Regions from separate parts of the Pseudolabrys sp. FHR47 genome, predicted to be linked through region 2. Evidence: riboswitches for the same ligand, from Rfam matches in the RefSeq annotation. Region 2 holds a riboswitch; the other holds the start of a gene.
The links. A riboswitch is a leader RNA that binds a small molecule or an ion and turns the genes downstream of it on or off. The one in region 2 is predicted to bind S-adenosylmethionine.
Positions count from the first base shown of each region.

Region 1: another riboswitch for S-adenosylmethionine. It lies ahead of metA (homoserine O-succinyltransferase); the one in region 2 lies ahead of E8Q40_RS04885 (homoserine O-acetyltransferase).

Region 1 is NZ_CP039740.1:2,769,342-2,784,156, reverse strand. It holds gene E8Q40_RS13685 (thiamine pyrophosphate-dependent enzyme) at 1-991, opposite strand, end outside; gene aspS (aspartate--tRNA ligase) at 1,254-3,050, shown strand; gene E8Q40_RS13675 (helix-turn-helix domain-containing protein) at 3,079-3,903, opposite strand; gene E8Q40_RS13670 (hypothetical protein) at 4,031-4,477, shown strand; gene E8Q40_RS13665 (hypothetical protein) at 4,489-4,893, shown strand; gene E8Q40_RS13660 (HlyD family efflux transporter periplasmic adaptor subunit) at 5,470-6,588, shown strand; gene E8Q40_RS13655 (glycosyltransferase) at 6,570-8,594, shown strand; gene E8Q40_RS13650 (amidohydrolase family protein) at 8,674-9,570, shown strand; partial or broken gene E8Q40_RS22230 (DUF2254 domain-containing protein) at 9,567-10,792, opposite strand; SAM-I-IV-variant riboswitch at 11,022-11,128, shown strand; gene metA (homoserine O-succinyltransferase) at 11,172-12,137, shown strand; gene E8Q40_RS13630 (pirin family protein) at 12,115-13,038, opposite strand; gene E8Q40_RS13625 (EAL domain-containing protein) at 13,302-14,815, shown strand, end outside.
Region 2 is NZ_CP039740.1:970,893-985,707, reverse strand. It holds gene E8Q40_RS22405 (TIGR02594 family protein) at 1-871, opposite strand, end outside; gene metW (methionine biosynthesis protein MetW) at 1,132-1,779, opposite strand; gene E8Q40_RS04885 (homoserine O-acetyltransferase) at 1,802-3,010, opposite strand; SAM riboswitch at 3,092-3,171, opposite strand; gene E8Q40_RS04880 (chorismate mutase) at 3,303-4,148, shown strand; gene hisC (histidinol-phosphate transaminase) at 4,197-5,312, shown strand; gene E8Q40_RS04870 (prephenate/arogenate dehydrogenase family protein) at 5,309-6,277, shown strand; gene E8Q40_RS04865 (LysE family translocator) at 6,278-6,889, opposite strand; gene E8Q40_RS04860 (DUF2125 domain-containing protein) at 6,955-8,031, opposite strand; gene E8Q40_RS04855 (gamma-glutamylcyclotransferase) at 8,315-8,863, shown strand; gene E8Q40_RS04850 (1-acyl-sn-glycerol-3-phosphate acyltransferase) at 8,868-9,602, opposite strand; gene E8Q40_RS04845 (YdcF family protein) at 9,616-10,227, opposite strand; gene E8Q40_RS04840 (ABC transporter permease) at 10,318-11,283, opposite strand; gene ftsE (cell division ATP-binding protein FtsE) at 11,301-11,960, opposite strand; gene E8Q40_RS22175 (MJ0042-type zinc finger domain-containing protein) at 12,211-13,191, shown strand; gene E8Q40_RS04825 (TIGR02302 family protein) at 13,801-14,815, opposite strand, start outside.

The DNA.
Region 1 (14,815 bases), 1.8 Mb from region 2:
GGGGTGCGCGCTTGTCATTGGTCTTGCTGAGCGTGTCGATGAGCCGGCGCAGCACGGGCGCGGCATTGCCGATCAGCGCCACGTCCGGCTTGTGGAATTTGGCGGCGCCTTCGGCGGTGGCGTTGACGTTGACGATCTTGAGATCACGGTCGATGCCCCATTGTGTCATCGGCGCGAACAGTCTTGTGCCGATGGCGAGCACGGCGTCCGCCTCGCCCCACAGTTCATGACCGAGGGGCAGGTTGACGGCGAAGGGGCTTCGTCCATCGAGAATGCCCTTGCCACGGCGATAGGCCAGAACGGGCGCTTGCAGCATGTCCGACAGGCAGGTCACTTCGGGGGATGCGTCAAGCGCGCCGGCGCCGACGACGATGAGAATACGTTTGGCCTTGCCGAGCATTTTGGCCGCGCGCTTGATCGCGTCGTCGTCGATACGCGGCTGGCGGGGCGGGGAAGGTGCCGGGATCGGCTCCACCTTGCCGCGCGCCCCCCAGACATTGATGGCGCATTCGAGCGCCGCCGGGCCCGGCCGGCCTTCGGCCATGGACCGGATCGCCTTGGCGACCTTGGCTGGCGCCTCAGCGGCGCCATGCAACATCACGGTGTGGTCGACCAGCCGCGACAGGATGCCGGCCTGGTCCTTGATCTCGTGCAGGTGGTCCTGGCCGCGGCCGATCGCTTCGGCCGGAATCTGGCCGATCAGCGCCAGCACCGGGGCGTTCATGCCATAGGCGGTCAGCAGCGCCGCGCCCGAATTCAGAAGCCCTGGGCCGGGCACCACCGAATAAGCCTGCGGCTTGCCGGTTGCCAGGGCCGCGCCCAGCGCCATATAGGCCGCGCCCTGTTCGTGGCGGGTATGAACGACCGCGAGCCGGTCGGCGGCGCGAGCCAAGGCGTCGAAGAGATGGTCGTTATGGACCCCGGGCAGGGCGTAAATCGTCTTCAGTCCGTGGGCGAGCAAGGTCTCGACCGTGGCCTCGGCCGTGGACATGTCGGTTAGGGCCGTTTTGGCCTTCTTTGGGGCCTTGGTGGCAGGCTTTCTGGCAGCTGATTTTGGCATTGCTTACCCGGACACTCCCCCTGGAGGGTAAGTGTGCAGGCTCCCTTCGAGTCTGTCGAGGCGCGGATTTGCAGGGCTTTCCAGCGGCTTCGGGCAGGTCCGGGCTCGGCTTGACAAAGCCCACCCCCCATGCGTTTTTCGCCCGCCTCCACCCCAATCCGTGAATCGTTTGCCGGAATAGCCCCGAATGTCACTGCATCGCTATCGTTCCCACACCTGCGGCGCGCTGCGCGAGAGCGACATCGGCAAGGAAGTCCGCCTGTCGGGCTGGTGCCACCGCATCCGCGACCATGGCGGTGTGCTGTTCATCGACCTGCGCGACCACTACGGCATCACGCAGGTGGTGTGCGACCCGGATTCCAAGGCGTTCAAGCTCGCCGAGACCCTGCGCTCGGAGTGGGTGATCCGCGTCGACGGCAAAGCCCGCCAACGCCCCGAAGGCACCGAAAACCCCGACCTCCCGACCGGCCAGGTCGAGGTCTATGTCTCCGAGATCGAGGTGCTCGGCGCCGCCGCCGAACTGCCGATGCCGGTGTTCGGCGATGCCGATTATCCGGAAGACATCCGCCTCAAGTACCGCTTCCTCGATTTGCGCCGTGAGAAGCTGCACAACAACATCATGCTGCGCGGCCGCGTCATCGACTCGATCCGCAAGCGCATGAAGGATTCCGGCTTCTTCGAATTCCAGACGCCGATCCTGACCGCATCGTCGCCGGAAGGCGCGCGCGATTATCTCGTGCCCTCGCGCATTCATCCCGGAAAGTTCTACGCGCTGCCGCAGGCGCCGCAGCAGTTCAAGCAGCTCATCATGGTGGCGGGCTTCGACCGCTATTTCCAGATCGCGCCGTGCTTCCGCGACGAGGATGCCCGCGCCGACCGTTCGCCAGGCGAGTTCTATCAGCTCGATCTCGAGATGAGCTTCGTCACGCAGGACGATGTGTTCAATGCCGTCGAGCCGGTGATGCGCGGCGTGTTCGAGGAGTTCGCGGACGGCAAGTCGGTGACGCCGAAGTTTCCGATGATCCCCTATGCCGAGGCGATCACCAAATACGGCTCGGACAAACCGGACCTGCGCAACCCGATCGTGATGCAGGATGTCAGCGAAGCCTTCCGCGGCTCGGGCTTCAAGATTTTCGCCAGCATTCTCGCCGGCGACTCCAAGGCGCAGGTCTGGGCCATTCCGGCGCCCGGTGGCGGCAACCGCGCTTTCGCCGATCGCATGAATTCCTGGGCGCAGGGCGAAGGCCAGCCGGGCCTCGGCTATATCTTCTGGCGCGAAGGCGAGGAGGGCGGCGCAGGTCCCTTGGCCAAGAACATCGGTCCCGAGCGCACCAAACAGATTGCCGACCAGCTCGGCCTCAAGGTTGGCGATGCGTGTTTCTTCGTCGCCGGCCTGCCGAAGAACTTCTACAAGTTCGCTGGAGCGGCGCGCACCAAGGTCGGGCAGGAACTCAACCTGATCGCGCAGGACCGTTTCGAATTCTGCTGGATTGTCGACTTCCCCATGTTCGAATGGAACGAGGAAGACAAGAAGATCGACTTCTCGCACAACCCGTTTTCGATGCCGCAGATGGGCGTCGAGGAATTCCTCGCGCTCGATGCGAACGACGCCGACAAAATCCTCGGCATCAAGGCCTATCAGTACGACATCGTCTGCAACGGCACCGAATTGTCGTCGGGCGCCATCCGAAACCATCGCCCCGAGGTGATGGAGAAGGCCTTTGCGATTGCCGGCTATCCGAAGGAAGTGCTGGAGGCCAAGTTCGGCGGCATGCTGAGCGCCTTCCGCCTCGGCGCTCCGCCGCATGGCGGCATCGCGCCCGGCATCGACCGCATTGTCATGCTGCTCGCCGGCGAAGAGAACCTGCGCGAAGTCGTGCTGTTCCCGATGAACCAGAAGGCCGAAGATTTGATGATGGGCGCGCCGGCCGAAGTGACGCCAAAGCAGCTCAAGGAACTGAGCATCAGGATCGATCTGCCGAAGAAGTAGTGTGGTTTCCGGCGCTGTTCACCGCGGCTCAGACGGCTTTCCGCTGCTCCTGGAGATAGCGGCTCGGCGGCTTGCCGATCATCTTGCGAAACATGGTCACGAAACTGCTGGCGCTCTCGTAGCCTAGGTCGAGCGCGACGGTCTGGACCGTCTGGCCGGCGCTCAGCCGCCGAAGGGCGAGGATGACGTGTAACTGGCGACGCCAGCGGCCGAAACTCATGCCGATCTCTTCCATCAACATGCGGCTGAGACTGCGCTCGCTGAGCGCGACCCGGCGGGCCCACTCCGCAACGGTCGCGTGATCCGCCGGGGATGTGACCAAAAGCTCGGCGAGATGCTTCAGGCGCGGATCGGAGGGGATCGGGAGGCGGAGTTCCTCGACTGGGGCCTTGGCCAGCTCATCGAGAAGTACAGAAACGATGCGACCGTCCGGGCCGTCGACCTCATAGCGCTCCGGAATCTCGCTGGCCCTGATCAGCAGATGCCGCAGCAAACCCGAGACCGCGATCGTGCAACATCTGACCGGCAGATTTGCAGCCGCATCCGGCGCAACGCAAAGGCAGATGCACTCGACTTCGCCCGAGCCGAATGCGGCATGCGGCAAACTGCCGGGAATCCAGACGGCGCATTGCGGCGGTACGATCCAGACGCCGTCATCGACCTCGATGTTGATGATGCCCCGGGTGGAATAGAGCAACTGCGCCTTTTCGTGATGGTGACGCTTTGATTGCTCCATGCTCTCCAGGCTGCCGACCCCGTTGGCCGCGACGAGATCGCGAGGGACCTCATCGACATACGAAGACCAATCTCCACGGACATCCAAATACACGGGGGCCCCGCTGCGCTGCCGCATTGGCCGGATCAAAACATACAATGTCCGAGTTGCGCAATGACGCCATTAGCGGGTCTGCCTATCGTCGGCGGCAAGGCTCCGGCCGACATCGGTCGCCGGCCCCTGACCAGATTTTGGATGGATCAAGATGGACGAAAAGAGACAAAGCCGCCTTTCGCTCGTTTGGCTTATCACGGCGGTTGGCGCGATAATCTACGCCACGATCCAGATCTTCTCCTATTTGAATGCCTCCGCCGGATCGCACGGGGCGACGCCTGCGCTCAATTTCACCGCCGCCCAAGTTTGGGTGATCTCGGCCTTCTATGGGGCCTGGGTGATCCCGGCTCTGCTGGCGCTGATCGATCGGCCGACCGCCAATTGGGTGTCGCTCATCTTCGGCGGGGTTCTCGTGGCATTGACCACGCTCTCGGGCGTGTTCGACGGCATCCGCGATGGCGGCCATCTCGTTTTCTTGGCGTTGTTAGCCATCACGCTTCCCGGCTCATTCGCGATCGCGATGTCGTGGCGGCATCTTCGCAATTGCGATGTCGGGGCGGCGCCTTCGGGCCGCATGATCAGCATCAATCCCCGATAAAGGACCAATCCATGCCAATGGACAATTCAAATTTCCCCTTCGTCTGGTTGGATTATGCAGACGCACCCGATCATGACCACGATGAGGACTTCGCATCGTTTGAAGAGAATCTGAAGCGCGGCGAGCCGTTCGTGGTGCTGACGGATTCCGCCCCGAGCGAGGACCATGAGCACAGCCAGGAAGAAAAGAAGCGCACCTCGCTGTGGATGAAGAAACATAAGGCCGAAATGCGCAAGCTCGTGCTGGCGATGATCATCGTCGAGCCGAGCGCCGCCAAGCGCCTCGCGTTCAAGGCGTTCGGCATCACCTTCGCGAAATTCTGGGGTTACCCAATGATGCTCGCCTCGTCACACGACGAGGCCATGGCGATTGCGCGAAAACTGTTGTCGGATCACGCCGGGTCGACCGCCAGCTGACGAAAATGGGTGAAACGATCGGGGGGTCGGGAAGGTGACTGGCCCGGCCGCAGGATTGTGGCTGTTCTTGAGTTAATTCACTGTCTATCGCTAGCATCGCGGAGCGCGTTCCTGTGATGGTGTGGCTCGATAGAGCAAAGCCGCGCGCTCGCCAGCCGAAGTGACGCCGAAGCAGCTCAAGGAACTGAGCATCAGGATCGATCTGCCGAAGAAATAAACCCAGCGGCGGCACGCGACGCCTCTTCAATTGAAGGCCAGTGTCGCAGGTGGTATCGCCGAAACTGATGCTGGCTTCGTCGGTAGTACAATTATATTGATATCATACGCCGCACCATGAAAAGGCAGGCGTCATGCCGTCGCTGCGCCTGATCATTCTGATTTGAAGTTTTTAATTTGACATAGGGCAACACCCGCTCTTGCGGTATTTTACAGAATATTCGGCATCGCACTTTTGGATATGCACGGATGTTCTGAAATCGCCGCAGCGTACGCATCGGTGTCGGACTGGCCCTGCTTGTCCTTGGCCTGATAGCCATTCTGCCGGGCCTTACGGGATACACGAGTCTGGATGGGACGGTGAACGCCCGCTTTGTGGTCGTCGCCGCGCCGATCGAAGGGGCCGTCGTCAATAGTCCGCCCAAAGCCGGCACAACCGTATCCGAGGGTGAGCAATTGCTGATCATACAGAATGAGCGCGTCAACCGTTCTATGCTGAGCGAACATCAGGCAGAGTTGCGCGCAACGCAGGCGGCACTGAAGGCATCGCTGTTGCGCCAAACCGGACTGCAGTCGCTGCGCGATGACATGCTGCGGCGTCTCGCCGTCTATCGTAAGGCGATGCTGGAGAATACGGATCGGGAAATTGCCAGCCAGGAGGAGCGTATCGGCTCCAGCGAAGCGCGCGGGACGGAACGCAAGAGCGATCTCGAACGCAAGCAGTCTCTGCGATCCTCCGGGCATCTGTCCGCGATGGAGCTGGAAAAATCCGTTGCCGGCGAGGATGTCGCCAAACATGAACTGGAGGGTGCGAGGAACGAACTGGATCGACTGCGGCGCAAACGTGCGGCAATCGAGAACGATGTGTATATCGAAGAAGGGCGTAACGACGTGCCGTATTCGTTGCAGCGCGTCGACGAAATCGATCTGGCGCTCAAAAGCCTTTTGGCCATGCGCGTCGAACAGGAGGCACGGATCGTCAAGTTTCAGCAACAGATTGCGGACGAGGAAGCCCGTACCGAGAGGCTCAGATTTGCATCGGTGCTGAGCGAGCTGACCGGCGTGGTCTGGCGTAATTTCGTCGCCACCGGATCGAACGTGACCGTCGGACAAGAACTCGTCAACATCCTCGATTGCCGCGACCTGTTCGTGGAGATTTTGGTCCACGAGGTTGATTACGACGACATTTATCCGGGGCGGGACGCCGAGGTTCGCTTGCTCGGGCGCAGCGATTCCATTCCCGGCCGTGTGGCCTTCGTCAGGGGCAGTCGCGCGGATTTCGAAGACAGGATACTCGCAGCCTCTCTTCCGCGGACCGAGGGGAAATACGCAAAAATTCGTATCGAATTGGTGCCGTCCGACCTCAACACCGATTATCGGAATTTCTGCCAGGTCGGCCGCACGGTTCATGTGCGATTCCGGAGGCGAAGCGTCCCCCTCTTGCGCTGGTTGCGGAGCCTATGGTTCAGCATCTCCTAGCCCTGGGGCCGGCTTTCCTGGTTCTCGCCTTCTATCTGGTCGGCGTTCTGAATTGGCCCCGCCAACGGACCTGGGCGCGCACCATTGCCTGTACGGCTGTGTTGGCTCTCGCCCTGCGTTACATGATCTGGCGTTTTACCGCGACGGTTTTACAGCAACCGTTCGACGGCAGCGCGGCCTCCATGTGGATATACTTCATCTTTCTGATTGAGTGCTTCGCGTTCATCGAAGCCGCATTTTTCATGGTGACGATGAGTCGCTATGTCGACCGGAGTACGGAGGCCGACCGGCTGGAGTCAAATCTCTTCTCCCGTGGCCGGGATTGGCTGCCGACGGTCGATATCTTTATCCCAACCTATAATGAGCCTCTGAGCGTCCTCGAACGCACCATTGTCGGTGCGTGCGCGCTGGACTACCCGAAAGAGAAGCTCAACATCTATGTGCTTGACGATGGGCGGCGGGAGTGGTTGCGCAAATTTTGCGAAGAGGAGGGCGTCATCCATGTGACGCGGCCCGACAATGCCGACGCCAAAGCCGGAAACCTCAACCATGGACTCAGCCTCAGCAGGGGCGAATTCGTCGCCGTATTCGATGCCGATTTTGTCCCCTTCCGTATCTTCCTGCGTCGCACTCTTGGGTTCTTTGCTGATCCGCGGATCGGGATCGTGCAAACGCCGCAGCACTTCTTCAACAAGGACCCGATCCAGTCCAACCTGTCGCTGGAGGAATACTGGCCCGACGAGCAGCGCCTGTTTTTCGACGAAATGGCGGCAAGCCGTGACGCCTGGAATGTGAGCTTCTGTTGCGGCTCATGCGCGGTCCTGCGGCGCGAGGCGATCGAGGCTGCGGGCGGCATACCTACCGAGTCGATCACTGAGGACTTGCTGACTACCCTCGCGTGCCTCAACAAGGGCTACATCACGCGATACCTGAATGAACGGTTGTCAATGGGCCTTGCGGCGGAAGACCTTGAGGGATTCTTCATCCAGCGTAGCCGCTGGTGCCGTGGCGCCATCCAGTCGCTTTATGTCAAGAGCGGGCCGATCCGCGGTCCCGGGTTGACGCTGTTCCAGCGCATCATGTTCCTGCCCGTGAGTTGGCTGCTGCAATATTTCGTCCGCTTTGTCGGCATCATCGTTCCGGCCGTGTTCTTGTGGACCGGATTATCGCCGCTCTATTTCACGGGCGTGGACGATATCCTCTACTATCAGGTTCCCGTGCTAGTGGCGTATTTTCTGTTCATCCGTTGGCTCGCACCGAACAGGTACTTGCCGGTCATATCGACCGCTGTCGGTGTCTTTGCTACGTTCCGGCTGCTTCCAGTCGTCATCAGCAGTTTGATCAGGCCATTCGGGGTGCCGTTTCGCGTTACGCCGAAAGGGGTCGAGGGGCAGGCGCGTTTCGACACGTACACCTTCTCCTGCATCATGACGATCCTGATTGTGACGGCGGCGGGCCTTTTTTTGAACGTTGTGCCGGAATGGGCGCCAGCCAAGAATTTTGAGTTTTCGAGCATCGCGAAGTACTGGGCGGCCTTGAGTATTCTCATCCTGCTGGTGGCGGCGCTGATGTGCTTCGAGGCGCCGCGGAGCGAGCACCAACGGTTCGCCGCCGACGAACAGGCGCAACTCGTCCTCGGTGACCGGGCGATCCCTGTTCGCCTTGTTGCCATCGCGATGGATGAATCGACAGCGCAGACGACGGCGGATCTATCCTCCTCGGTCGGGCAGCTGGCGACCTTGACGGTTTCCGATGTGGCGCCCTTTGCGGCGAAGATTGAGATGCGGGATCGGCGGGACAACGGTCGTGAACTGATACTCGTGCATCAGCCCCTTGCGCCCGACATCCGCGATCAGCTGATCGTGAAGCTTTATACGGGCGGCTATTCTCAGGACATCGAGGCGCTGAAGTTCGGCCGCATCATCGACCGCCTGTGGGGCCGCGCCTTCGGCGACGTGCCGCAGCATGCCGCCATTCCGGCCGCACACCCCAAGATGCCCGGTTGAACGCCACAATTGATCTATCGAAGATGTGATCGCGAGGCGGCACGCCCCGCGCTAGGATCGCCCCGTGGAGAGGAGGTCCATGCGTTTCGAACGGCTGATATTTCTGGCGGCTCTGGGGCTCGCCGCGCTGGTTCTGATGAGCTGGCCCGGACGCGCGCAGGCGCAAGGCGTTGTGCAAGGCGGCGCGCAAGACGCGGCGGCGATGCCGATCTTCGACGCCCACATGCACTACAACCAAGAGCCTAATCCGTTCTTCTCGCTCGACAAGGTGATCGAGGTCTTCGACCGCAACAACGTCAAGGGCATCCTCGCCACCAGCCGGCCGAACAAGGGCACGCATCAGTTGATGCAAGCCCAGAAAGATCAGAAGGCGCCGGGCCTGTGGGTGGTGCCGTTCATAAGGCCTTACCGCGTGCGCGCCGACATTCAGACCTGGTTCGGCGATCCGCTCAGCATCGAACTGATCGAGAGCGAGTTCAAGCGCGGCTACTATCGCGGCATTGGCGAATTCCATCTCTACGGCAAGTCGGCCTGGAATCCGATCGTCAAGAAGATCGTTGATTTCGCCGTCGCCAACGATCTTTATCTGCATGCCCATGCCGATGAGGAAGCGCTGCTGATCCTGTTCGAGCATAACCCGAAGGCCAAGATCATTTGGGCCCACACTGGATTCTCAACGCCACCCGCGCGCGTCGCCGAACTGCTCGACAAATATCCGATGCTGTGGGGCGAGCTTTCCTATCGCGGCGGCATCACGCGAGGAAGCGCACTCACGCCCGAGTGGCGCGACCTGTTCGCACGTTACTCCGATCGCTTCCTGCTTGGCTCGGACACATGGATCAACGAGCGCTGGGCGAGCTACGACGACATCATGGGCGAGTATCGCTCATGGCTCAAGCAGTTACCGCGCGAGCAGGCGCAGCGCATCGCCTGGGGCAACGCGGCGCGTCTGTTCGGCGCGGCGAAGGTCGATTAACCGCCGGCTCCCGATGCCTCGCCGTTGCGACCGTTCGATCGCGCAGCGTCGATGGTTGCCTTGAGGTCGTTGCGATCGTCGTCTTCCTTTATGCTGCGGCCGCCGGCGTTGACCACAAGACGCAAATGCTTCTCCAGCGCCGGGCGTTGTCGCTCGTTGGCCAGCTCCAGCAATTCCCCGATATTCTTGGCCAGACGGATCAGAACGGCGGCGTGTCCTTCGGCCGTCTGCCTGATCTGGTTGAAGGCCGCATCGGTCAGCCCCTCGAAGGTGGACACCGGAAGTACCAGACGGACGATGCCTTCGTCATCGGCGAAACGCGATTGCGCGGCGCCGCGATCCATTACCAGCCGCAGTGACAATGTCAGCCGGTCGATGACGGCGATCGCCGTGAATGGATCGTTGATCCCCGGTGACAGGGCGCGCAGGGCGACCTCGACCAATTGATGCACGGAGAATTCGAGGTCCTGCACGGCGGTACGGGTACGGCCGGCGACAAAGGCCGACTGCACCGGGCGGGCGAGATCCTCGGCCGCCATGCGCGGGGAAACACGGGCCAGCGTGGTGCCGGGAACGGCGTGCTGGCCGGGCCTAACCTGCAGTTCGATCAGCGCCTTGGCTTCGGCGGCCTGGCGCACGAGAGCCCCGATGTCGACCGCCTGGACATAGCCGCCGGTCGCGACGGGAATGATACCGGTCGCGGTTTTTCCGACGACAGCGACGGGGGCTGCTCGGCATGTTTCTCCGGCAGCAGGCGCCGGATGTCACGGTCGAGCGCCGCGCCGACGCGATCGATCACATTGTCGGCGATGATGGCGCGGGCGAGGTGATGAACGAAGACCAGCAGACTGGCAAGGCTCGCAAGCACAAGTATCGTGCCGACCGTCACCGCAAGATTGGCAACCGAGCCATCACCATACGTGCTGCGCAAAACGAGCAGCAGATAGACCACGGTCGCCATGAACAGGCCGAGCGATGCCTGGGTTTGCCAGTCGCTCATAAAATTGCGGATCAACCGCGGCCCCAATTGTTGCGCCGCCAGCGTCAGCACCACCATGGTGATCGAGATCGCGAGCGTCGCCATCGTGATCATGGCACCGACAAGATTGCCAAGGAATTGCGGGGCCTGCTCGGCGCTGCCGCTATACAGAAACCAGACCGGATCGTCGCCGATATCGATGTTGATGCTGCGCATCACAAAGGCCAGCAATGCGGCGGTCATCGCCATGACCAGCGGCATGGCCCACAGGCTGGTGCGGACATTGTCCCAGATCGTCAGCAGTCGTGGAATCAAGTGGGCTCCTATTCGGGGACGATGGAAGGGGCGGATGTGGAACCCCGGTGGGCCGGTATCGTTCCGTCGGAGGGCTGGGCCCTGGTATCCCGTCAACCTCGCGCCGGGGCCGCCAGGACCGGCTGCTTGCGGACCGGCTCCCGAACGTATATTCATTAGCCAGCATCAAGAGTTGGGCATCGCCCGACGCCAACCTGCTTCCCGAGCAAGGTGGCGCTCCCCGAAAGGGAGGATGTGGCCGAACCGGCAACGAAACGGGCTCAGTCACAGTCGGTCGCGCTCACGAGATTGAGGACCGACTGTATCCATGCCGATCAAGATTCCGAACAATCTGCCCGCGCGCTCCATTCTGGAAGCGGAAGGCGTCAGCGTCATGCTCGAGAAGGATGCGGTCCGGCAGGATATTCGCCCGATGCGGATCGGTCTGCTCAACCTGATGCCGAACAAGTCCAAGACCGAGACGCAGTTCGCGCGCCTGCTCGGCGCCTCGCCGCTGCAGATCGAGATGACGCTCGTCAAGATGTCGGAGCACGTGCCGCGCAACACCTCGGCCGATCACATCCTGTCCTTCTATCGCAACTGGGAAGACGTGCGGGAGGAGAAGTTCGACGGCTTCATCGTCACCGGCGCGCCGGTCGAAACGCTGCCGTTCGAGGAGGTGACGTATTGGGGCGAGCTGGAACGCATCTTCGACTGGACGCAAACCCATGTACACGGCCTGATGACGATCTGCTGGGGCGCGCAGGCCGCGGTCCATCGCTTCCACGGCATGCCGAAATATGCGCTCGGCAAGAAGATGTTCGGCGTCTACCGTCACCGCGTGCTCGACCGGACTTCGCCCTATCTGCGCGGCTTCTCCGACGACTTCGCGATCCCGGTGTCGCGCTGGACCGAGGTGCGCCGCGCCGATATCCCGCCGCAGAGCGGCATGAAGGTGCTGATGGAGTCGGACGAGGCCGGGGTGTGTCTGATCGACGATCCGGCGCATCGCGCGCTGCACATGTTCAACCACATCGAATACGACAGCGGCTCGCTGGCGGACGAATATTTCCGCGACCGCGCCGCCAATGTCGCCGTGGAAGTGCCGAAGAACTATTTCCCCGGCGACAATCCGGACGTTCCGCCGCTCAACCACTGGCGCAGCCACGCCCATCTGTTGTTTGGCAACTGGATCAACCAGATCTACCAGACGACGCCGTTCGACGTTGCCAAGATCGGCACCGTCGAAATGGCAGGGCCGAACGCGCGCGTCATCGCTCAGGCAGCGGAATAAACTCGATCTCGTCGCCGGGCACCTTGTCGAAGTGGCCGGCCTTCCAGTCGGCCTTGGCCTGCTCGATGCGGTCCTTGCTGGACGAGACGAAATTCCACCAGATGTGCCGCGGCCCGTCCATTGGCGCGCCGCCGAGCACGACGAAATGCGCGTCGCTCGCCGCCGTCACCGTGATGCTGTCGCCCGGCTTGAACACCAGAAGCCGGCCGGCCTCGAACCTGTCGCCGGCAATGTCAATGACGCCATTGACGACATAGACTGCGCGCTCTTCGTGATCGGCGTCGACCGGCAGCGTTTGGCCAGCCTTGAGCGTGACGTCGGCGAAGATGGTCTCGTGCAGCACCGGCACCGGCGAGGTCGCGCCGTAGAGCGAGCCGGTGACGACACGAACGATCTTGCCGTTGTCTTCGACGACCGGGAATTCGCCCGTGTCGTGATGCGCAAAGCCCGGCGCGGTTTCTTCATGCGCTTTGGGCAGCGCCACCCACATCTGCAGGCCGTGGATCGGGCTGCCGGTTTCGCGCAAGCCGGCTTCCGTGCGCTCCGAATGCACGATGCCGCGACCGGCGGTCATCCAGTTGATCTCGCCGGGACGGATCGCCAGCGCGGTGCCGAGACTATCGCGGTGCATGATTTCGCCGTCGAACAAATAAGTCACGGTCGACAGCCCGATATGCGGGTGTGGGCGGACGTCCAGCCCAGTACCGGCGCGGAATTCCGCCGGCCCGAAATGGTCGAAAAAGATGAATGGCCCGACCATGCGCGAGCGCGCCGAGGGCAGGGCCCGCCGCACCGAAAAGCCGTCGCCGAGGTCGACCGTGCGCGGCACCACGACATGGGCGAGGGCGTCGCAGCTATAGGCATTGCCGGCCTCGGGGTCCTTGCCGGGAAAGAAGCTCATGCGCCGCTCCTGTCGCTGTGTGATCGTCCAAAATACGTTAATACCGCAGAGAGCCCGTGTCATGGCGGCATTTGGCTGCTCCACCCCTGCAGTGCGGCAATCGTGTATCCAAGAGAGCTTCCACCTTAGGCGGCCATTAACCATGCATGCGTGCAGTGCCGTTTCAGCGAGTTTTCCAATAATGCCGGGCTTTAGGCTTAAGCGGCTTTTTACGGCGCCGTGGCTCACTGGGGGCCGCACCAGAATGGTCGGACGAGCCGGTAATGTTTCTTTTCGCGCGCGGTTTTACGCGCCAGAACGTTGTTGCGATTGCAGTTGGCGTATTGGTAGCCGGTGCACCTCTGGTCGCGTTCAATTTCTGGCTCAGCGGCGTCCTTGACCGGAACGGCCGGGAAGAGGCCGACATTTCCGCGCGCCACGCGATCATGCTGGTCGAGCAGCGCACCGATGCTGTTGTCAGAACACTTGATGGCTTGAGCGCGGCCGGCGTTGCCGATTGCGGCCCCACCGCGCTCGAGGCGATGCAGCGTGCCACATTCGAGACCACCCTGATCAAGGAAATTTCCATCCTCGACGTCGGCGGCCGCATGATGTGCTCGTCGCAGCAGAGGGTCGGGCCTGCCGAACGCGAGACGGTGCGCCGGATATTGTCGACCGAACCGCTGGAGGGGCAGGTCGGCTACTCGCTCGATGTATTGAATCTGCCCGGTTCGCAGCCGATGGTCCGGATTCGCCGGCCGCTCGGCTCCGGTTCCAATGCGATCGCCGCGCTGGTCCCGGCGGGGATGTTCCTGCCGCATGTGGCGGTTCATGCCTTCGACCCGAACCTTCATGATGAATTCAGTAGCGGTCCGGACATCAACGGCACGCCGCGCGGCCTCTATGCCGCGGTCGAAACCCGCGGCCAGGTCATTCTCGGTGAGCTCGGCAGGCGCCCGGCTGCCACTGCGGCCGGCGACAGCTATAAGGCCGAGCACCGCTCGCGCAAATACGGCTTCAAGGTACTCGTCATGGTGCCGAACAAGCTAATCGGTGCCAGCGGCGCCGAGCTGAAATGGCTGGGCCTGTTTCTCAGCGGCCTCGCACTGGCGATCCTCGGTCTGTTTGCCGCGCTAATCGCTCGCCGCGACCCGAACAATCCGATTCTGGAGATGGAGCGCGCGCTGGCAGCCGGCGAATTCGTGCCGTACTACCAGCCGATCGTCGACATCACGACCGGGCAGTTGCGCGGTGCCGAGGTGCTGGTGCGTTGGAAGAAGCCCGACGGCACTCTGGTGCCGCCCGCGGCCTTCATTCCGCTCGCGGAATCGAGCGGGTTGATCCGCGCCATGACGCTCGACCTGATGCGGCGGGTCGGTGACGAGGCCGGCAAGGCGATCGGCGAACGGCCGGGGCTGAAGATTTCGTTCAACTTCGCCAGCCGGCTGTTCGCCGACGAGTCCGTGGTCAAGGACGTCTACGGCATCTTTGCCAAGTCGCCGATCAAACTCGCGCAGGTCGTGCTCGAACTGACAGAGCGCGACCCGATCGAGAACTTCGCCGCGACGCGCCAGATCATCGCCGCGCTTCAGGGCTTTGGTATCCGCATTGCCATCGACGATGTCGGCACCGGCCACAGCGGGTTGTCCTACATGCTCAAGCTCGGCGTCGACATCATCAAAATCGACAAGATGTTCATCGACTCGATCGGTACCGACCGCAATTCGTCGACCATCGTCGAGACCTTGGTGGATCTCGCCAACAATATGCGCATGGATGTGGTGGCCGAAGGCGTTGA
Region 2 (14,815 bases):
AAACCTGCGGCGGCTGTGCCTGCGGCCGCGCCGCCTCCTGCGGCATGACCGGCGGTTGCCTAGCCGCCGGCGCGCGCTCTTTCAGCCCGAGGAACTCGGCCAAGGCCGGATCGAGTTGCACATCCCGGCGGGCCTGCGATGGCGACACCGGGCGCGGCTCCGGCCCGGTCCCACGCGGGCGGCCCTTAGCGTTGTATTCGGATTCGATGACCGCAAGCAGTTCGGCGATCGGCGAGTCGAGCTCGTTGTCGGTGCCTTTCTGCGGCGCGCCGCGGTCGGCGAATTGCGTCGGGGCACGCTGGTCGGTCGGCATCACATAGGCGATGACGCGCGAGCGCGGATAGATCGCCTCACCGACCTTGCGGCCGTGGTTGCCGGAAATGACGATCGGATTGCCGCTCGGGTCGATGCCGGAGACGACACCAACATGGCCGCCATTCTTGCCGCGCGTGAGCACGGCGATGGCGCCGATGCGCGGCTCGTGGATGCGGCGGCCGTACTGCGCGAAGGAGCGCGCGGCGTCCGAATTGGTGCCGGAATAGCCGACTTTGGCGAGAACCATGTTCATGAAAGTCGCGCACCACAGCCGATCGCGCGCGGTCGGATTTGTCCCCATGTACTTGCGCGCTTCGAGGACCAGCGCCGGCCAGCCGGTGAGCGGCGCCTTCGGCGGCGCCGAGATCGCAGTGCTGCGCAGGCGATTGGCGTTGGCCTCGCGCTGCGCGCGATGGGCCAGCGCTTTATTCTTCGTCGAGGCAGTCTGCTGAGCAACCTTCGGTTTGGCCTGTGGCATCGGCTGGCTGAAAGCCGGTTCGCAGAAGGCGACCAATGCGATGCCGCCAGAAGCGACCATCATCCGCATTTTACGCATGGAAGTGTCCCCGATTCCAAAACGTTCCTCGCGCGCCGTGACGCGCGCCGCCGTGCATCGGGGATAGCACGGACAATTTTCAACAAATGATCGGATTGAATTAACGGTGAAGTGACATGGTGAAGTGAAATGGTGAACACGAGCGATTTAACCATGCGTGTTCACCACGTCGTCCTCCGCGAAGGCGGAGGACCCAGCACTTTTTGTTCCCTGAGAAAGCGCTGGATCGTCCGCCTTCGCGGACGATGACAACGCATCGCTCAACCCTTCCGGCTCAGCAAAAACACGCCCTGCTCGCCGAACATGTTCCAGAACCACCATGGCGCATTGAGGCGCAGCGGCGAACCCCAGGCATTGAGCGCCACCGCCTTGTCGATTGAAATGCCGACGGTCTGGCAGAGCTGGACGAAGTCCTTGATCGTGCAGTGGTGAATGTTCGGCGTGTCGTACCAGCTGTAAGGCAGGATGTCGGTCTGCGGCATGTGCCCCTGAAACAGCAACTGCATGCGCACCGTCCAGTGGCCAAAATTCGGGAACGAGACGATGGCGTGCCGGCCGATCCGGAGCATGTGCTCAAGAACGACGCGCGGCTGGCGCGTCGCCTGCAGCGTCTGCGACAGGATGACGTAATCGAAGGCGTCGTCGGGATAATCGGCAAGATCGGTGTCGGCGTCGCCCTGGATCACGGCGAGTCCCTTGGCCACGCACTCGTTGACACCCTCGCGCGACAATTCGATGCCGCGGCCGTCGACGTTGCGGGTGTCCGCGAGAATCTGCAGCAGCTCGCCGTCGCCGCAACCGACGTCGAGCACTTTGGCGCCGCGCTCGACCATATCGCTGACCAGCATGAGGTCGACGCGCGCGCCACTGCCGTTACGAACCTGCGGGTTGAGTTTTCTGTCGCTCATGGCCATTGCCGATCTTGCGAGATTACTTCTTCGCCGAAAGCCACGGCAATCCGCGCGCTTTTCCGGCGCCATCGAGGAAGCCACGCACGATGGCGAACATTTCGGGCTCGTCGAGCAGGAAGGCGTCGTGGCCCTTGTCGGTGACAATCTCGGCGAAGGAGACACGCGCCTTGGCGGCGTTGAGTGCATGGACGATGGCGCGCGACTCCGGCGTCGGGAACAGCCAATCGCTGGTGAAAGAGATCACGCAAAAGCGCGTCGGCGTATCCTTGAAGGCATTGGCAAGCACACCACCGGCGTCCGCGGCGAGATCAAAATAATCCATCGCCCGCGTGAGATAGAGATAGGAGTTAGCGTCGAAGCGCTCGACAAATGAGATGCCCTGGTGGCGCAGATAGCTTTCGACCTGGAAATCGGCATCGAACGAGAACGTCGCCTTCTCACGGTCCTGAAAGTTACGGCCGAACTTGCGGTGCAGCGCCGCGTCCGACAGGTAAGTGATGTGTGCGCCCATGCGCGCGACCGCGAGGCCGCGGCGCGGATTGGTGCCCTCAAGATGGTAGCGTCCGCTCTTCCACTCCGGGTCGGCCATGATGGCCTGACGGCCGACTTCGTGGAACGCGATGTTCTGCGCCGAATGCCGCGTCGCAGTGGCAATCGGCAACGCGGCGAACACGCGCTCGGGGTAGCTCGCTGCCCATTGCAGCACCTGCATGCCGCCCATCGAGCCGCCGATCACGGCGAACAAGGTTTCGATACCGAGACGGTCGAGCAGCATCGCTTGCGCGCGCACCATGTCGCGGATGGTGATGACGGGAAAATCGAGCCCCCAGGGCTTGCCGGTCGCCGGATTGGTCGAGGCCGGCCCGGTGGTGCCCATGCAGCCGCCGAGCACGTTCGTGCATATGATGAAGTAGCGTTCGGTGTCGATCGGTTTGCCGGGGCCGATCAGGGTCTCCCACCAGCCATTCTTGCCGGTCACCGGATGGACGTTGTTGACGTGCTGATCGCCGGTCAGCGCATGGCAGATCAGCACCGCATTGCTGCGTTCCGCGTTCAGCGTCCCGTACGTGGTGTAAGCAATCTGGAACGGCGATAGCTCGACGCCGGCATCGAGCTTGAGCGGTCTGTCGGCGCCGAAGCGGGCGACGTTGGAAGCACGCGGATTGTCAGCGTCGCGGACAATCTGGTCGCGCACCAGTTCGCTCTTGGTCGGTTTAACGTTCATCACGAACACGGCCTCCCGTGGGGAAGGCCTCCCGGACACATCAGGCCATAAAAAAACCGGCCTGAACGAAGGTTCGGCCGGGACCCTTGATGTTCCCCGGCCTGTTTAGCGAGTTGTTTAACGTGGCTGCAAGCCGGCCGGCTCAAATGACCACGGAATGGCCCGTACTTATTCCTCACCCTCGGCCGCGTCAAGCCGGGGCCGAGGCCGCAGAACCCGGTGGGCCGCCGCCTTCATCCCAACAAGGTTAGGTTTTCTTTGCCTTTAAGGCCCGTCTTTCCTATCAATGCCCACCATGAGCACGCCGCCCAAACCCATCGACCTCGCCGCGCTCCGCCAGGAGATCGACCGCATTGACGAGGCCATGCACCAGCTCCTCATGGAGCGCGGCGACATCATCGATCGTCTGATCGAGGTCAAGAAGAGCCAGGAGACCGGCTCGGCGTTTCGTCCCATGCGCGAAGCGCAGATGATGCGGCGTCTCGCCGAGCGCCACAAAGGCATCCTGCCGCTCGATACCGTCGAGAGTATCTGGCGTGTCATCATCGCCACGTTCACCTATGTTCAGCAGAATTTCTCCGCCCATGCCGACTTCTCGGCCGGCGACGCGCAGATGCGCGATTCAGCTCGCTTCCATTTCGGCTTCACGGTGCCGCTGGTGCCGCATATGGGCGCGGCTGGTGTCGTCGCCGCGGTGTCGGAATCGCGCGGCGATCTCGGCCTCGTGCCGGTGATCTCCTCGGTCAGCGCCGGCGCGTGGTGGAACGCGCTCGAATTCGATGCCGCGCCGAAGATCATCGCCCGCCTGCCCTTCGTCGAGCGTCACGACCACCCGGCGGCGCTGCCGGTGTTCGTGATCTCCCGCGTCGCCGACGATGCCCGCGCCACCGAGGTCGAGGTGTGGAGCGTCCGCGTCTCGGGCTGGAGCGCCAAAGCCGCGCAGACCCTGACCACCTTGGCCGAATTCCTGGCGGTGCCGGACCGCGCCTTCGACGGCGCGGCGCTGCTGGTCACCCTGCCGAGTAACCAGAGCATCCACGACATCGCCCAGCACCTCGGCAAAGCCGGCGCCACCGTCCGCTCGATGGCCCTCGTCGGCAGCCACGCAACCCGCTATACGGTTGCCGCCGACAAGGCCTGAGCCACCCCGGCTCGACCCCTCCGGCCCACTTTCAGCAATGGCTTGAACATGACTGCCACCAATTCCCCTTCGCGTCCCGTTCCGCGTCCCGGCGTGCTCGACATCGCACCCTACGTCCCCGGCAAGAGCAGCGCGCCCGGTGTCGACAAGATCTACAAGCTGTCGTCGAACGAGAGCCCGCTCGGCCCCTCGCCGAAGGCGGTTGCCGCCTATCAGGCCGCAGGCGCCAAGCTCGAGGACTATCCGGACGGCGCCGTCATCGAACTGCGCAATGCCATCGGCCGCGTCTACGGGCTCGACCCGGCGCGCATCGTCTGCGGCGCCGGCTCCGATGACCTGCTCAACATGCTGGCGCAGGCTTATCTGAGCGACGGCGACGAAGTCGTATACTCGCAACACGGCTTCTTGATGTATCCGATCTACTCGCTGAGCCGCGGCGCCAAGCCGATCGCGGTACCGGAGAAGAATTACGTCGCCGACATCGACGCCATGATCGCGGCGGTGACGCCGCGCACGAAGCTGGTCTTCCTTGCCAACCCGAACAACCCGACCGGCACCTATGTGCCGTTCGACGAGGTCAAGCGCCTGCACAAGGCGCTGCCGCCGAACGTCATCCTCGTGCTCGACGCCGCCTATGCCGAATATGTGCAGCGCAACGACTACGAGGCCGGCATCGAGCTGGTGGCGACGTCGGAGAATGTCGTGATGTGCCGCACCTTCTCCAAGATTCACGGCCTCGCCGCGATCCGTCTCGGCTGGCTCTATGGCCCGGAGAGTATCGTCGACGTGCTCAACCGCGTACGCAGCCCGTTCAACGTCAATTCGGCCGCGATCAAGGCCGGCATCGCCGCCATTGAAGACACCGCGCATCTTGAGAAGTCGATCGCGCACAACAACCAGTGGCTCGGCTGGGTCAGCGATGAAATCGATAAGCTCGGCCTCAAGGTGACGCCGAGCGTCGGCAATTTCGTGCTGATCCACTTTCCCGAGACCAAGGGCAAGACCGCGCCGGAGGCCGACGAGTTCCTGACCAAACGCGGGATCATCCTGCGCCGCGTCGCCGGCTACGGCCTGCCGAACTGCCTGCGCATGACGATCGGCACCGAGGAGGCCAACAAGCTCGTCGTCGCCGCGCTCAAGGAGTTCATGGGGAAAGCGGCGTGAGCAAGCAGGCGCCGCTCTACAACCGCCTCGCGCTTATCGGCGTCGGACTGATCGGCTCGTCGATCGCGCGTGCCGCGAAGGCGCAAGGCGCGGTCGGCTCGATCGTCGCGACGGCGCGCTCGGAGGCGACGCGCAAGCGCGTCGCCGAGCTCGGCCTCGCCGATCAGGTGGTCGAGACCGCCGCGGCCGCGGTCGAAGGCGCCGATCTGGTTATCGTCTGTACGCCGGTCGGCGTCTGCGGCACGGTGGCCAAAGAGATCGCGCCGCATCTGGCGCCGGACGCGACCGTGTCCGACGTTGGCTCGGTCAAAGGCTCGATCGTGCGCGACATGGGCCCGCATATTCCGAGCGGCGTGCACTTCGTGCCGGCGCATCCCGTCGCCGGCACCGAATATTCCGGGCCCGACGCCGGCTTCGCCGAGCTGTTCGTCAACCGCTGGTGCATTCTCACGCCGCCGCCCGGCCAGGATCAGGCCGCGATCGACAAGCTTGCCGCATTCTGGAAACTGCTGGGCGCCAATGTCGAGACCATGGCGCCGGATCACCACGACCTTGTGCTCGCGGTGACGAGCCACCTGCCGCATCTCATCGCCTACACGATCGTCGGCACCGCGGATGAGCTCGAGACCGTGACGCGCTCTGAAGTATTGAAATTCTCGGCCGGCGGCTTCCGCGACTTCACGCGCATCGCGGCGTCCGATCCGACGATGTGGCGCGATATCTTCATCACCAACAAGGACGCGGTGCTGGAGATGCTCGGCCGCTTCAATGAGGACATCGCGCTGCTGACCAAGGCAATCCGCAACGGCGATGGCGATACCTTGTTCGAGCACTTCACGCGCACGCGCGCCATCCGTAAAGGCATCGTGCAGATCGGCCAGGATTCACCAGCGCCAGATTTCGGCCGCAGCCATCAGAACCTGCCGCCCGAGCCGCTGCCGAAGCCTTACGCTTCGGACGATTAATCACCTTTCCGCGAGCGCCAGCCGCGCGCCGAGCAGCACGAAAGCCGCGGCGAAGGTGCGCCGCATCCAGGCCATGACGCGCGGCTTTGTGACGACGCGATCGCGGATCGCGGCGGCGAACAGGCCGTAAACGACGAAGACCGCGAAGGTCATCAGCATGAAGACGGCGCTGAGTTCGAGCATCAGCGCGACCGGGTTCGGTTCGCTCGCCGAAACGAACAGCGGAAGAAAGGCGAGGAAGAAGATCGACAGCTTCGGATTGAGGATGTTGATCAGGAAACCCTTGACGGCGATGCCGATCGGCGGACGCCGGTCGCCTTCCTTCGAGACGCTGAGCGCACCGTGTTCGCGCAGCGCGCTCCACGCCATATAGAGCAGATAGACGCAGCCGGCATATTTGAATATCTGGAAAGCGAGCGCGCTGGTGTGCAGCAGCGCCGCGAGGCCGAGGATCGCCGCCGCGATATGCGGCAGGATGCCGAGGGTGCAGCCGAACGCGGCGGCGATACTGGCGCGCGAGCCGCGCGTCAGGCCGACGGCCAGCGTATAGAGCACGCCGGTACCCGGCGAAACGACGACAATGAAGGACGTGATGAGGAATTCGAGTGTCATGCCGGTGTCTCCGCCAGCATGGTAGCGCGCGATGCGGTCGGGACGCCACCCGGTTTCTGGCGACATCAAAACAGCGGCGGCGTCTCGCCGAGCGGGATCGGCCCGAGATAGAGGCGGCCGTCGTCGACGCGCAGCGGCAGCGCCACCGCCGGACGGCCCTCGAGTGTGGTCTGCTGGCCGAGCAGGTTGATGCCGGCCGAAAGATTAGCCCCGACCTGCTGTTTCGCCGCCTGGCCGAGACCCGGCGAGAGGCGATCGAGCGCGCTGGCGAGCTTGTCCATCGACGGCGCCGACTGCACCAGTTTCTGCGCGTCGATAGATTTCAGGAATGGTTCGAGGCCAGCAACGGTGAGCCGCAACTCGCCCTGCAATCGGCCCGCCGCGCTGACGGTCAGCGTACCGGAGCCAACCGCCAGCGTCTCACCCTGGACCAAGCGGCTTTCGTTGATCTCGATCCTGCCGCCATTGGCCGCGATTTCGCGGAATCGCTCCGGCCACGGCTTCGGCGCGAAATCGCTGAGGCCGCGCAGCACCATATCGACAACGGCGTCGATCGGCTGCGCCGACAAAGCGCGCACGCCCGGTGCGAAGGCGCCGCGGGTACGCAACGCCACTTCGACCACCGGCCGCTGCGTGACCATACCCTCGATGAGACGGCCGTGAAGCTCGAGATGTTCAGCGCGCAATGCGGGCCGCGCGTTACCCTCTTCGATCACGTCGAAGGCGGGCCGTTCGAACACCAGCGACAACCGCTCCGGCCGCGTCGGCGTACCGCGCAAGCTCGACTGAAACAGCTTCCAGTTGACCGACAGCTCGGCCGGGCCGCCCGGCGCCGATACCGTGATCGGCCCCTGATACTCGCCGATCAGCAAAGTCGGATCATAGACCTGAGAGACCAAAGTCACGCCCTTGGTCTTCATCTCGAAGGGAATGCGACTGCTCTTGATCTGGGCTGTAGCGCCACTGCACCTGAACTCGAAACGGAAAGGGAAGCCGCCAAAGTTTTCCTCGCCACAAGCGAAGATGCGACCGGACTGTGCCTCGCGCGCGCGCCAGCCGTCGAGCATGTCCCGTGCCTTGCCAGCCGCCACATACCAGAAGGCCGACCACCCGCCGACCAGCAGCGCGACGATTACAATCATCACGACGTAGCGCCGCGACGAGGAACGGCGGGATGGCGAGTCGAGGGACATAGCGGGGTGAAAAACCTGTCAATTGCGGCAGTTTAGCGCCACGTCCGACGGCGCGCCGCAATGGCGCCGTTGTGCGCAGGATCGGCCCCGGACACAAGGGCGAACGCCCCGCCGGGGCGAAAGTTTCACCGTAAACCTCGTGTCTTACCCCATGCCCGGCGCCCCATTGCGCCCGGACCGGTAGACTGCTACGCGCCCCGCCCGGTTTGGACCATTCCGACTTCCTGGGCAGATGACGGCCTCTTCCGACGATAGCGGCGATCTCTGGGTGTTCGCCTATGGCTCGCTGATGTGGCGCCCCGGTTTCGAGGCGCTGGAGCGGCGCAAGGCCCGCCTCGTCGGCGCCCACCGCGCGCTCTGTGTCTATTCCTTCGTTCACCGCGGTACGCCGGAAAAGCCGGGCCTGGTGCTTGGGCTGGACCGCGGCGGCAATTGCCGCGGCATTGCCTACCGGGTCGCCGCCGACAAGCGCGAGCAGACCATCGCCTATTTGCGCGAGCGCGAGCAGGTCACGATGGTTTACCTGGAAGCCTGGCGGCAGGTCTGGCTCGACGACGACCCGCGCGAGAGCGTGCGCGCGCTGTGCTACATCGTCGATCGCGGCCACGAGCAATATGCCGGCAATCTGACCGCCGCCGAGCAACTGCATTACTGCCGGCAAGGCCACGGCCGCTCCGGCGCCAATCGCGATTACGTCATTGCCACGGTCGAGGAACTGGAGGCGATGGGCGTGCGGGACCACGCGTTGCACATGCTCGCGCAGCAGCTCAAGGGAAATTGAGAAGCTATTTGGCCTTCTGCAATTCGCGGCGGCCTTCTTCGATCAGCCGCGCCGTCGCCGTTTCAATCTCGTTCTGCAATCGGGCGAAGAATTCGCCTTGCTCCAGGCCCGGCGGGATGACATCGAGAAACTCGACAACGATCGTACCCGGATAGCGAAGCAGGCTGCGACGCGGCCAGAACAGGCCCGAGTTCAACGCGACGGGCTGGCACGGCACGCCGGCGCCAGCGTACAGATGCGCCACGCCGAACTTGTAGCGCGGCTCCGCGCCGGCGGGGCGTCGCGTACCCTCCGGGAAGATGATGAGCTGGCGGCTCTGCATCAGTTCGTAACGCGCCCGCGCGGTCATGGCCCGAAGCGCCGCCGCGCCGCCGCCGCGATCGACCGGCACCATGCGGCCCTTGATGGTGAACCAGCCAAACAGCGGAATCCACTGCAGCTCGCGCTTGAGGATGAAGACCGGATTGGGAAACAGCGTCACCAGCGAGAACGTCTCCCATGCCGACTGATGCTTGGAGGCGACGAGCAGCGGGCCCTGCACGATTTTTTCACGCCCGCGCACCTCAATCTTCACGCCGGCGATCACCCGCAGCAGCCAGAGGTTGATCCGGCCCCAGAGGCGGGCGATTTCGACGATGCCCCAATAAGGCATCAGGAATGTCGGCAATGCAACGACAAGCAAAATCGCCGTGTTCAAGTAGAACGCGATGTTAAAGAGAACGGAGCGGATGATCAGCACGGGCCAGAGGTCCTTAAGTATTGGGATCGGGGTCGAGGCCCATGCGCACGAGCGCGAACAGATATTTGAGATATTCGGCGACAAGGAAGCGCGTGGTGCTGATGCTTTCCCACCACGGCTCGGTACGCACCTTTTCCGATATGACCGGATAGGGGACCAGCTTCACGTCGGGCAACTGATGCGCGATCTCGGCCAGGGCGCGCGGCATGTGCCAATTCGAGGTCACGACGATCAGCGACATGAAATTGTGCTCGCGCGTCCAGCGTTTGGTCTCCAGCGCATTGCCGAAGGTGTTGAGAGCCGAGCGATCGAGGTCGATGCAGCAGTCGAAATATTTGGAGTAGAGCGGCGTCAGGCGCGCGATCTCGCTCGCCGAGGTGGCACGGTGAACGCCGGTGATGAGCAGGCGCTTGCCGCGTTCGGAGGCCAGAAGCTCGATCGCGTCCGGGATACGGGCGGCGGCGCCGGTCAGGGCGACGATGCCGTCCGCCTTGCGGCTCAGGGGCACTTCGCTGTCCGCGATCTGGGCGGCAAACCAGAAGAATCCGGCGGTCAGCACCAGTGCGCCGACGATCGCGACGGTGACGGTCAGAAAGCCAATCCAGCGGACAAAGCCAGCGAACATTGCGTCTCGAAGTCCATTCAAGTCGGGGACGGCATAGCACTATGGCGTGCCGCGATCTACGCGCAAAACCGGCGCGAATTCCCCTGAAATCTAGTCGATCGCCTCCAGGGTGCGGTTGACGGTGTGCCGCGATGTCAGCGCGGTAACGACAGCGCTGAGCACGATCTGGGCGAGCACGGCGAGATAGCCGAGAAATCCCAGTGAAAACGAGCCGAACAGTGCCGCGCTCTGATCGCCGCCCGCGGTGCCGGCGGTGAAGTGGCCGATCAACGCGGCGAGCGCGAACAGCAGCACTGCCGCGCCGCCGCCAATGAGGCCGCCTTGCAGGCCCATGACGAGGAAGTGGCGCTGGAAGTTGCCAGCGATGAAGTTGTTCTTGGCGCCGACCAGATGCAGCACCTCGATGACGTTGCGGTTCGTCGCCATCGCGCCGCGCGTCGCAAAGGTCACGGACAGCACGGTGGCCGCCAGCATCAGGACGAGGATGACGATGCCGCCGGCAACGACAGAGCCCGCCATCGCGCGCATGCGTTCGATCCAGCCGCGATGATCGTCGAGCGTCGCGCCCGGCGCCTGATCGATCAGCAGACGGTTGAGCCGCGCCATGTCGACGGTTTCGCCCGAGGCGAGCCGCACCACGATGAGCCGCGGCACCGGCAGGTCGCCGAGGGAGAGCCCGCTGCCAAGCCACGGCTCGAGCAGCTTCGAAGACTCCTCCTTCGAGAACACGCGCACGTCGCCGACGCCGGGGAAGGCGCGCGCGATCGCCGCGGCCTTCGTCACCGTCGCATCGGTATCGCGGCCGGGCGCCGGCACAACCTGGATGGTGACTTCACGCGCCACATCGGCCTGCCATTCACCCGCCGCCTGTCCGACCAGGATGACGGCGCCAGTGGTCAACGACGCCAGGAACGTCATGATGGCGACGACCGCGATTAGCGCGCGGCCGGCGATCGAATTGCGCGGCACTACCGGCGTCTCGAAACGCGGCCGCGCCGGCACCGCGAAGCGCGGAGGCGTGGTCGTTTCCGTATCGGTGTCGTCTGTGACGGCCATGACCAGTCTTGTTGCGTTCAGTCGTAAATATGCAGCCGGCCGTCGTGCAGCACGAGGCGGCGGGCGTCGTATTGATCCATCAGCGCGATGTCGTGCGTCGCGATGACGACCGACGTGCCCGATTTGTTGAGCTCGATGAACAGCCGCAGCAAACGCTGCGCCAGTGGCGGATCGACATTGCCGGTCGGCTCGTCGGCGAGCAGCAGTTGCGGCCGCGCGATCACCGCGCGGGCGATGGCGGCGCGCTGCTTCTCGCCGCCGGACAGGACCGGCGGCAGCGCCCACATGCGGTCGCCGAGGTCAACCCAGTTCAGGAGTTCGATCACCTCGTCGCGGTAGCTCTCCTCCGGGCGCCCCATCACGCGCAGCGGCAGCGCCACATTCTCGTAAGTCGTCATGTGATCGAGCAGCCGAAAGTCCTGGAACACGATGCCGATGCGCCGGCGCAAGGTCGCCACCGCATCCTTGGATAGTGTCGCGACATCGTGGCCGAACTGCGTGATCAGGCCACGCGTCGGCCGCAGCGACAGGAACAGCAGCTTCAGGAGCGAGGTCTTGCCGGCCCCCGAGGGCCCGGTCAGGAACTGGAAGGAATGCGGCTCGATGCGGAAGGTGAGGTCGCGCAGCACCTCGGGCCCGAGCCCATAGCGCAATCCTACATTTTCGAATCGGACCACGCCGGCCTCCGCTTCTTCTTGTCGCGAGCCTTTTGATTCCGGCCCGAAAACCATGCGCCCGGCCTTGAAGCCCCCAAAGGCCGGTCACGTCCCGATAATTCTCACGTTTTACAGGAGAATCAGCGCGCCGCCATAGGCTGTACCCGGGCGTCTCGCGGCTCCGAAGGCCATGCCCCGCGGCAGGGCATGGTTTCCGGTCCATTAACGGTCGGCTGCTAGGGTCGGAACCGCAAGAAACGCCGCAGAACCAATGTTGATTGTCTGTCCGACCTGCGCAACGTCCTACATGATCGACCCGGCCACGGTGGGCCCGTCCGGGCGCGCGGTTCGCTGCGCGCGTTGCAAGGCGACCTGGTTCGCCAGCCCGACCCGGCCAGCTGACCCGCCGAGTGTCTCCGCCTTCGTCGATAGCGTCATCGCCGAAGCCGAGGCCCAGGAAACCAAAACGCCCCCGCCGCCGACCTTCGAGGAAACCGTCAATACGCCTCCGGCTTCGCCCGCCGGGCTGCCGCGCGCTGAATCGCCTTTCGCGGAGCCGCCGCCGGCCGAACCCGCAGCCCCGGAGCCGGCTTTCGACTACAGCCCGGACGCGCCCTTCTCCGCGCGAGCCGAGGCCAGCGACACCATCGACGTCACCGATGCGCCGCCGCTCGCGCCCCGTCAGGACGAGACTTACGACGATGGCGGCAATGCGTTTTTCAGCGGCCCGGCACCGCACGACGCCGAAGACGGCGCCAGCTTCACCGCGCGCCGCGCCCGGCTGAAAGCCAAGCTCAAGAAGGACGGCCGCAAGTCGCGCTGGGTCATCATCGTTCTGGTGCTGTTTGCTTTCAACATCGCTCTGATTGCCGGCCGCAGCGAGGTCGTGCGCTATCTGCCGCAGACTGCATCGCTGTTCGCGGCGATCGGGCTGCCCGTCAACCTGCGCAATCTCGAATTCGAAGGCATCGCGATCTCGAAAGAGACGCAGGACGGCGTCTCGATCCTGATCATCGAAGGCCGCATCGTGAACTCGTCGCGCAAGGCCGTCGACGTGCCCCGGCTGCGCTTTGCCGCGCGCACCGCGACCGGGCAGGAAGTCTACACCTGGACGATGCAGCCGCCACGTACGCTGCTCGGCCCCGGCGACAGCGTGCCCTTCACCAGTCGGTTGGCCGCGCCGCCGGCCAACGCCGCCGATGTCCTGGTGCGCTTCTTCACGGCGCAAGATGCTGCCGGCGGCACGAAATAAATCCATCATTGTGAGAAGTCCGCGCCGAGACGCGCGCTATCGCCCCTGTTTTTAAAGGCCCGGGGCGGCCTGCCTCCCCTTCCGTTCCCCTCGGACACGCCGAGGGGATGGAGCGCCGCGAGGCGCCCATTGTCGTTTCGCACCTTGCGGTGCGCTGTGCCCTCATCGGAGGACACATGCGCCCCGCGGCGCTCCATCGCGGTGTCGTTACGGCGACGGGCCGCGCTTCTGGCGGCTGATCCGCCTTGTGGGCGGGTAGCGCTCACCATCAGCAAGCTCCTTGCAGGAGGTCATAGTGCCTCCGGGCGGAGCCCCGTCGCCGCCCGAGCGCCTGGGATGCGTATGTCCCAAGCCCGCGGGCACCGCACCCTGCTCCCACTGAAACGACGCCTCATGACAGCGCCCCCGGCTGGAACAGGACGAAATGAGCCTATAATATCCTAGGAATAATAATCAAGGATTATTTTCTGAAAACGTGACCGCTTGTAGCCCGGGTGAAGCGAAGCGAAACCCGGGAACGATAGTTAGGCTGGCCCCGGATTTCGCGGAGCCTGTCAACGGGCGGCGCTTCGCGCCGGCCCGTTGGCTCATCCGGGCTACGAAGCCTCGTCAGAAATCCTTGAGCAGGCGCTCGATGTAATCGAGCTCGAGCTGCGGGCGGAAGCTTTCGCCGAAGCGCTTGCGCAATTCCTCGAGAATGCGGCGCGCGCGCTGCGCTTCGATCTCGCCCGGCACCTTCACGGTGGTGTCGTCGTAGTCGCGGCCGCGCAGCGGGCGGCCAAGCGGATCAGTGTTCTGGTCGGCGCGCTGCCGGCCACGACCGGGCTGACCGTTCGGGCCCGGACCGGCCTGGCCCTGCCCTTCCTGCATCTGCTGCGCCAGACCTTGCGCGCCCTTCCGCATCGCTTCCAACGCACGGCCCTGGCTGTCGACGGCGCCATCGGCGTCGCCCTCGCCAAGATTGCCTTCGGCCTCGCCCATGGCTTCGCCGGCATCGCCGAGCTGTTGACCTGGGCCGTCCTGATCGCCCGGCTCCTGGCCCTCACCCTTCTGCCCCTGTTGCTGGCCCATCCCGCGCTGGCGCAGTTGCTCGAGCAGCTTGTTGAGACGATCCTTGAGGGCCTGCTGGTCCTGCCGCAGATCGCCCATTTGCTTGTCCTGCTGACCCTGCTGGCCGCGCTGCGGACGCCTTTGATTCTGGCCTTCCTTGAAGGTGCGGTCCCGCAACTGCTGTTGCTTGCGGATCATGTCGCTCAATTCGTCGAGCGCCGAGTTCATGTCCTGGTCGCCCTGATCCTGATCGGCACCGGGGCGGGCCATCTGCAGATTTTCCATCATCTGCTGCAATTGATCGAGCAGCGCGCGGGCGGCATCGCGATTGCCCTGCCGCGCCATCTGCTCCATGCGGTCCATCAGGCTCTTGAGATCCTGCTGGCTCAGCGTGCGCGTATTGCGGTCGAGCGGACGCGACAACTGCTGCGGATTCTTGCGCATCTCCTCGGCGAGTGCCTGCAGGAACTTGTCCATCGCGGCGCGCAGATTATCCATCAGCTTCTTGAGTTCTTCGTCGCTGGCGCCGCGTTCGAGCGCCTCGCGCAGCGCGTCCTGCGCCTGCCGCAAGGCC